2 linked regions of the Myxococcus xanthus genome follow. The protein of the gene in region 1 interacts with the protein of each later gene in a pairwise test. Links are inferred from orthologs where the notes say so. Each region holds a gene or a part of one and is shown on either strand. Other genes may lie near its edges. The genes, in order: priA and BHS09_RS05620.

Region 1 (3,366 bases):
TCGCGTTGCTGCGCCGCCTCGTGGGCGGAGCGCTCCGCGTCCGTCATGGCCGCCAGCTCCCAGTCCGTCTGGTGCAGCGGCGCCAGGTCCCCGAAGAGCGCATTCGCCAGCGCGGGGTCGCCCGCCACCGAGGGCGGCGGGGTTGCGTGCCAGGACTCCGACTCCACACCCGTGGCCGCCGAGACACCACCACCAGACGGAGGCAGCTCCCGGTTCTCCACCACGTGCCAGGCGTCCGCATCCGCGGGGGCCTTGACCAGCGAATCCACCAGTTCGACGAAGGCCGCCCCTTCCAGGGGCAGCTGGGCCACGGGGGCGCTGAAGCCGGGGATGGACTCGCCCAGGAGCAACACCCGGGCCGACTTGCCATCCGGGTGCTGGAGCAACTCCTCCAGCACGAGGTGGCCCCGGCCACTCTCCACGCCGGGCGCGAGCACGAGCAGCACGGGCAGGTGGTGCCCGTACGCAATGAGGGCATCCGCGGCGGAGGTGGCGAGGATGACCTCGTACCCTTCACGCGTGAGCAGGCGCCGCACGGCGGCGATATTGGCGATGTCGTCGTGGACGAGAAGGACCGGTGCGCCCATGGGGGGGCACCGAGTCTACAGCATGGCCCCCGGATCCACGTCGATCACGACCTTCACCGCGGAAGGAACATCGACCAGGGCCGCTTCCACCCGGGCGAGCAGCGGGGCGAGCGCCGTATGCGTTGGCCCCTTCAAGAGGAGTTGCCAGCGCGTCTTGCCACGGATGCGGGAGATGGGCGCCAAGGCTGGCCCCAGCATGCGGACCCCGGCGGACGCAGGGGGCATGTGCCGGGAGACGATGTTCCCCAGGGAGCGCGCCACACTGGCCGTCTGTTCGGGATGCTCCCCCTCCAGGCGGACGGCGGCCATGCGCGAATAGGGAGGGTAGGCCAGCGCCTTGCGCCACTCCAGTTCTTGATTGGCGAAGCCGTCGAAGTCATGGGCCAGCACGCGCCGCACCGGCTCCGCGTCCGGATTGTAGGTCTGCACCAGCACCCGCCCCGGGTCCTTGCCCCGGCCCGCGCGGCCGGACACCTGGGTGAGCAAATGGAAGGTGCGCTCGGCGGCACGGAAGTCCGGAATGGACAGCGACGTGTCCGCCATGACGACACACACCAACGTCACGCCCGGGAAGTCGTGCCCCTTGGCCACCATCTGCGTGCCTACCAGGACGTCCAGCTCCCGGCGCGCGAACGAGGCCAGCATCTCCGTCAGCCGCTCGGCGCTGCTGGCCGAGTCCCGGTCCAACCGGGCGACACGCGCGGTGGGGATGCGCTCCAGCACCTCCGCTTCCACGCGCTCGGTGCCGATGCCCAGCTTGAGCAGGGGGCCCGTGCACTCCAGGCACTGCTCCGGCACCGGCATGGCCAAGCCGCAGTAGTGGCACACCACCCGGTTCTGCGAGCGGTGGTGCGTGAGGCACACGTCACACTCGCTGCACTTGAGCGACAGGCCGCACACCTCGCACAGGAGGACGGTGCTGTGGCCCCGGCGGTTGAGGAAGAGGATGACCTGCTGGCCGCGGCCAATCGTCTCCGCCATCGCCTCCAACAGCGGCGGGCTGAGGATGGGCGCCTCTTCCGTCACCACGCCCTCGCGCGGACGCTCCACGCGCAGGTCCACCAGCTCGATGGTGGGCATGGGCCGGTCATCCACGCGGCGCTTCAGCTCCAGCAGCTGGTAGCGCCCGCGCTTCACGTTCTCCAGCGTCTCCAGCGCGGGCGTGGCCGAGCCCAGCACCACCACCGCGCCGGCCTGCTTGCCGCGCACGACGGCCAGGTCGCGCGCCTGGTAGCGCAGCTTCTCCTCCTGCTTGAAGGACGGGTCGTGCTCCTCGTCCACGACGATGAGCCCCAGGTTGTCCACCGGCGCGAACACCGCCGAGCGCACGCCCACGGCGATCTTCACGTCGCCCCGGCGCAGCGCCTGCCAGTGGAAGAGCCGCTCCCGGTCCTTCAGCGCCGAGTGCAGCACCGCCACCTCCGCGCCGAAGCGGCTGCGGAAGCGGCCCACCAGCTGCGGCGTCAGCGCGATTTCCGGCACCAGGATGAGGCTGCCCTTCCCCAGCGACAGCGCATGCTCGGCCGCGCGCAGGTACACCTCCGTCTTCCCGCTGCCGGTGACGCCGTGCAGGAGGAAGGGTTGGAAGGCCGCCGCGTCCAGGGCCGCGCGCAGCACCACGCCCGCCGCGTCCTGCTCCGGCGTGAGGTGGTCCGGACGGCCCTGAATCAGACCCTCCTTCACGCTGGCCTCCACCGTCTTCTCCTCCAGACGGGCGAAGCCGCGCGTGGCCAGCTTCTTCAGCGTCTCTCGCGCGCCCGGAATCGCGTGGGCGACCTCTTCCAGCGGCGCGCGGCCTCCCACCGCCAGCAGGTACGCGAGCGCGGCGGACTGGGCGGGCGCGCGCGACAGCTCCGGCGGCACCTCGTTGACGAGCGCCACCGCGAAGTGCTGCACCTCCGGCCTGGCTTCCTTCTCATCCACGGCCTTCGACAGGCCGGGCGGCAGCGCGCCGCGAATCACCTCACCCAGCGGGTAGCGGTAGTGCACGGCCGCGAAGCGCAGCAGCGCGATGAGGTCCTTGGGCAGCGACGGCGAGTCCTCCAGCACGCGCTGGACGGCCTTGAGCCTCACCTTCTCGCCAGTCGGCGGAGACGCGGGCCCCAGGTAGAAGCCCAGCGCCGTGCCCCGGCCGAAGGGCACCAGCACGCGCTGCCCCGGCTCCAGGCGGCCCGCCAGCTCGTCCGGCAGGGTGTAGGTGAACTCGCCCCGGACGGGGCGGCCAACGGCGATGGAGGCCAGGACGGGAGTGCTCACTTCGGCGCGCACTGTAGCGGCGGCGGCGGGCTCGGACAGTTCCCGGCGGCTTTTCACACCGGAGGTGCGCACCGCCCTGGAACCCCGCGTCGTGGGGGCCTTCGCGGGCGCCGCGTCCGCCCCGCTCCACAAGGGTCGCTGTTCCATGACACTCCCTTCAACCACCACCCCGGCCCCATCCGTCCTGCTACCGGGGTCCACAGTGCGCGAAGGGTCTGACATTCCCCGCCGGGTCCCGCCGTGGGACGGAAACCCGGGGGTGTCAGCAGGCCACTTCGGGGCTCAGGCCCCGGTGACCTTCTTCCACGAAGGACGGCTCCGGACGCGCTCCCACCAGGCCGCCACGTTCGGGTACTTGCCGACGAGCTCCGCGCCGCCCGCGGCGACGAAGAAGTCCATGTAGGGCATCCACGTCACCTCGGCGAGCGAGAAGCCGTCTCCCGCCAGGTACTGCTGCTTGCCCAGCACCGGCTCGATGATGCCGAAGACGCGCTCGACGCCCTGCAGGCCGTCGCTGATGCGC
Region 2 (3,236 bases), 370 kb from region 1 along the record:
AGTCGCCCTTCTGCAGGGCCCCCATCAGGGCGGCGGCGGTGAGGGCCTGCGACAGGAGCACGGCGGCGGCGGGCGCGGTGCCATGGGTGGCACGCGCCTGGCGCGACAGCTCCGTCGTGGTGGCGAGCACCACGCGCAGGTCCGTGTTCTTCAACATTCCACTGACAAGCTCGTCGGACATATCGATGGCAACTAGCGTGCCCGAGCCCGCATTGCCCGCCAACGACAGAAGGCGGGAGCCCCGGCGCCCGGCAGGCGGGCAGCAGCGGGGCCCGGGGTGACGCATAAGGTCAGCCTTATGCCTCCGTGTGGGTGTGCTGGCATGCCGGGGTGCGGAAGAAATCCAGCCCCGGCGCTGGAACGGCTATAAACCGCCGTCCGACTGTCACCTGCCCTCGACCGTGGACGCGGCAAGACGCCCGCGCGCCGCCGCTGGAGATTCGATGAGCACCCAAGCCGCTGCCGCAGTAGAGACGAAGACACCGCTCCTCAAGTCCCGCCTGGGCTCGTTCCTCGCGGTGGTTCCCCTGTCCATCTGGGTCGTCAACCACCTGTGGGACAACCTCTCCGCCTTCAACGGCGCGGACGCCTGGCAGAAGTCGGTGACGACGTACGCCAACCCGTTCTCCCAGGTCTTCACGTTCATCATCGTCCTGCTGCCGCTGCTGATGCACACCGGCTGGGGGCTGGTGCGCCTGTTCAGCTTCAAGCCGAACAACGTCCGCTACAACAACTACGGCAACCTCAAGTACATCCTCCAGCGCATCACCGCGGTGGGCGTGCTGGCCTTCCTGGGCGCCCACATCTGGCTCGCCTTCCTCTACCCGCGGCTGGTGCTGGGACACCCGGAGGCGTTCGATGACATCGCCCGGGAGATGCACCACCACGCGCCCACCCTGTTCGTCTACCTGCTGGGCACGCTGGGCACCTCGTACCACCTGGCCAACGGCCTCCAGGGCTTCGCCATGGGCTGGGGTCTGCTCTCCAGCGAGCGCTCCATGCGCAAGTTCGAGCCGGTGGTCATCATCCTCTTCCTGGTCCTGACGGCGATGAGCTGGGCGGTCATCTACGCGCTCTACACCGCGGGCGCCGCCTTCAGCCCCGTGGGTGCCACCCCTCCGTGACGCGGACCGGGCCCGGCGCTCCCGGGCCTGGCAGTCCAGGCGCACGAAGCACACCGGCCGCCCCCGAGACTTCCGGGGAGCGGCCGGTTTCATTTCCAGGGGTCCGCTGGCTTCAGCCGGGCCTAGAAGGGGATGTCGTCGTCGCCGTTGCCGCCGCCATGGCCACCGCCCATGTCGTCCGGAGGCGGCTGACCATAGTCATTGTTGTCTCCCCCGCGCGGCTGGGAGAACTGCCGGCGTCCACCGCCCCCGCCCCCGCCACCGCCACCACCCATGCCGTCTCCGGCGTCACGGCCCCCACCGCCGAGGAACGTCACGGCGTTGGCCACCACCTCGGTGGTGTAGTTCTTCCGGTTCTCCTTGTCCGTCCACTCGCGCGTCTGCAGGCGGCCCTCGACGTAGCACTGCCGTCCCTTCTTCAGGTACTCGCCGCAGAGCTCCGCGAGCTTTCCCCAGACGACGATGCGGTGCCACTCGGTCCGCTCCTGCTTCTGGCCATTCTTGTCGACCCAGCTCTCGCTGGTGGCGATGCGGAAGTTCGCCACCGCCTGACCGCCGGGAGTGAACCGGACCTCCGGGTCCGCCCCGAGGTTGCCGATGAGGATGACCTTGTTCACGCCTCCAGCCATGACTGCATTCCTTTCTCACGAGAACCGGTCCACCAAGGACCGGTTACACCCCGGACGCACCCGCCGGGTTTGATTCCCACCTATAGCAGTGGGTACTGACACCCAGCCAGAAAGCCGCCTTCTTCCTGGGTGTCGTACGCCCGTCTGCCACCCGGCCAGGGAGGCATGCCCGGCCGGAGGGAACTCGCGAGAAATACAGCGGATTCCGGCCTACCCGCCCGGGCGGTTGTCGGCGGTGGAGGACTCCGGCGCGTTGCCCGCGGGCGCCACCATCTGCACGGGGGTGAAGCCCTCCGGCGTCTTCGCCGGGGCCTTGGCCTCCGCCACCTTCTGCGACAGCGTGGAGTCCAGCCCCTTGGCGAAGGACGCCAGCCGCGGATCCGACGCGCCCAGCGTGCGGCGCAGTGACTTCCAGAAGGGGTGGTCCGCCTGCCCCGCCTGCACCAGCGCCCGCGCCAGCAGCGTGGTGCACGCGTCCCTGTCACCGGCGCTGGCGGCCCGAAGCGCCACCACCAGCTCCTCCGGCGCGGTGCGAGCCACCTCGCCCAGGGCCTCGGCCATCTCCGTCTGGGCCTGCGTGTCCGTGCCCGCCGCGCCCGCCAGCTCCAGCACTCGGGCCAGCGCCTCCGCGTTTCCGCCCGCCGCCAGCTCCACCATGCTGCTGACGCCCGGCACCTCCACGGACAGCACCCGCGCCACGTCCTTCAGCCGGCCATACACTTCGGCGGTGGCCGAATAGCTGTCCAGCAGCGTGCGCGCGCCCAGGTAGTCGTGCGGGTTGGACTGGTAGAGGCTCTCCGCCAGCACCGCGCGCACGGCCGGATCTCTCTCGCTGCGCCACGCGGTGCGCAGGAAGCCGATGTTGCGCTGGTCGCGCTGCGCGCCCAGCTCCAGGTACGTCTTGATTCGAGCGGCCACGTCGTCCACGGCACCGGAGGGCCGTCCGCTGTCCGCCAGCGCGGCCACCGCCGTGGACGGCCCCAGGCTGGAGCCGGTGGCGGCCACCGCCGCGCCCAGCGCGTCCAGGCCCGCGACGATGGGGCCGGCGCGGCCCGCGAAGTCGTTGGCCATGATGGAGAAGGTGAAGCGCTCCCCACCCGCGCTCGTCACGTAGCCGCTCAGCGCGGACACGCTCTCCAGGGTGCCCGTCTTGGCGCGCAGCCGGCCCACCGCGTCACTGCCTTCGAAGCGGTACTTGAGCGTGCCGTCCTTGCCCGCGATGGGCACCGACGACAGGTACTCCGGCGAGAAGGGGAAGCGCTGCACCATGTGCCGCAGCAGCTGGTTGAGCTGCGTGGCGGAGAAGCGGTTGGCGTCGTTCAACCCGCTGCCGTTCTTCATTACGTAGGTGCCGCGAGGGATGCCCACGTCGCGCTCCAGGAACTGCTCCACCACGTCCACGCCCTTGGTGAAGGAGCCCGGCGAGCCGCGCAGCTCGGCTCCCATCGTCTTGAGGAGCTGCTCGGCGACGAAGTTGCTGGAC

Evidence for each region.
Region 2: the proteins of priA (region 1) and BHS09_RS05620 interact in binary tests that used the Escherichia coli proteins (3 or more experiments, as listed by UniProt). The link is inferred for Myxococcus xanthus from one-to-one orthologs.

The regions. Positions count from the first base shown.
Region 1 is NZ_CP017174.1:1,688,502-1,691,867, reverse strand. What follows is about bases 297-3,356. They hold priA (replication restart helicase PriA), read right to left. Parts: upstream 2,991-3,356; coding sequence 603-2,990; downstream 297-602. Other genes in these bases: BHS09_RS07180 (glutathione S-transferase family protein), read right to left, coding at 3,126-3,356; BHS09_RS07190 (response regulator receiver protein), read right to left, coding at 297-587. Also shown: more of BHS09_RS07190, read right to left, coding at 1-296; more of BHS09_RS07180, read right to left, coding at 3,357-3,366.
Region 2 is NZ_CP017174.1:1,315,079-1,318,314, reverse strand. The notes cover bases 1-2,930. They hold BHS09_RS05620 (single-stranded DNA-binding protein), read right to left. Parts: upstream 1,754-2,930; coding sequence 1,247-1,753; downstream 1-1,246. Other genes in these bases: dacB (D-alanyl-D-alanine carboxypeptidase/D-alanyl-D-alanine endopeptidase), read right to left, coding at 1,964-2,930; BHS09_RS05625 (succinate dehydrogenase/fumarate reductase transmembrane subunit), read left to right, coding at 444-1,124; hslO (Hsp33 family molecular chaperone HslO), read right to left, coding at 1-181. Outside these bases: more of dacB, read right to left, coding at 2,931-3,236. UniProt on the Escherichia coli protein: Plays an important role in DNA replication, recombination and repair. Binds to ssDNA and to an array of partner proteins to recruit them to their sites of action during DNA metabolism. Acts as a sliding platform that migrates on DNA via reptation.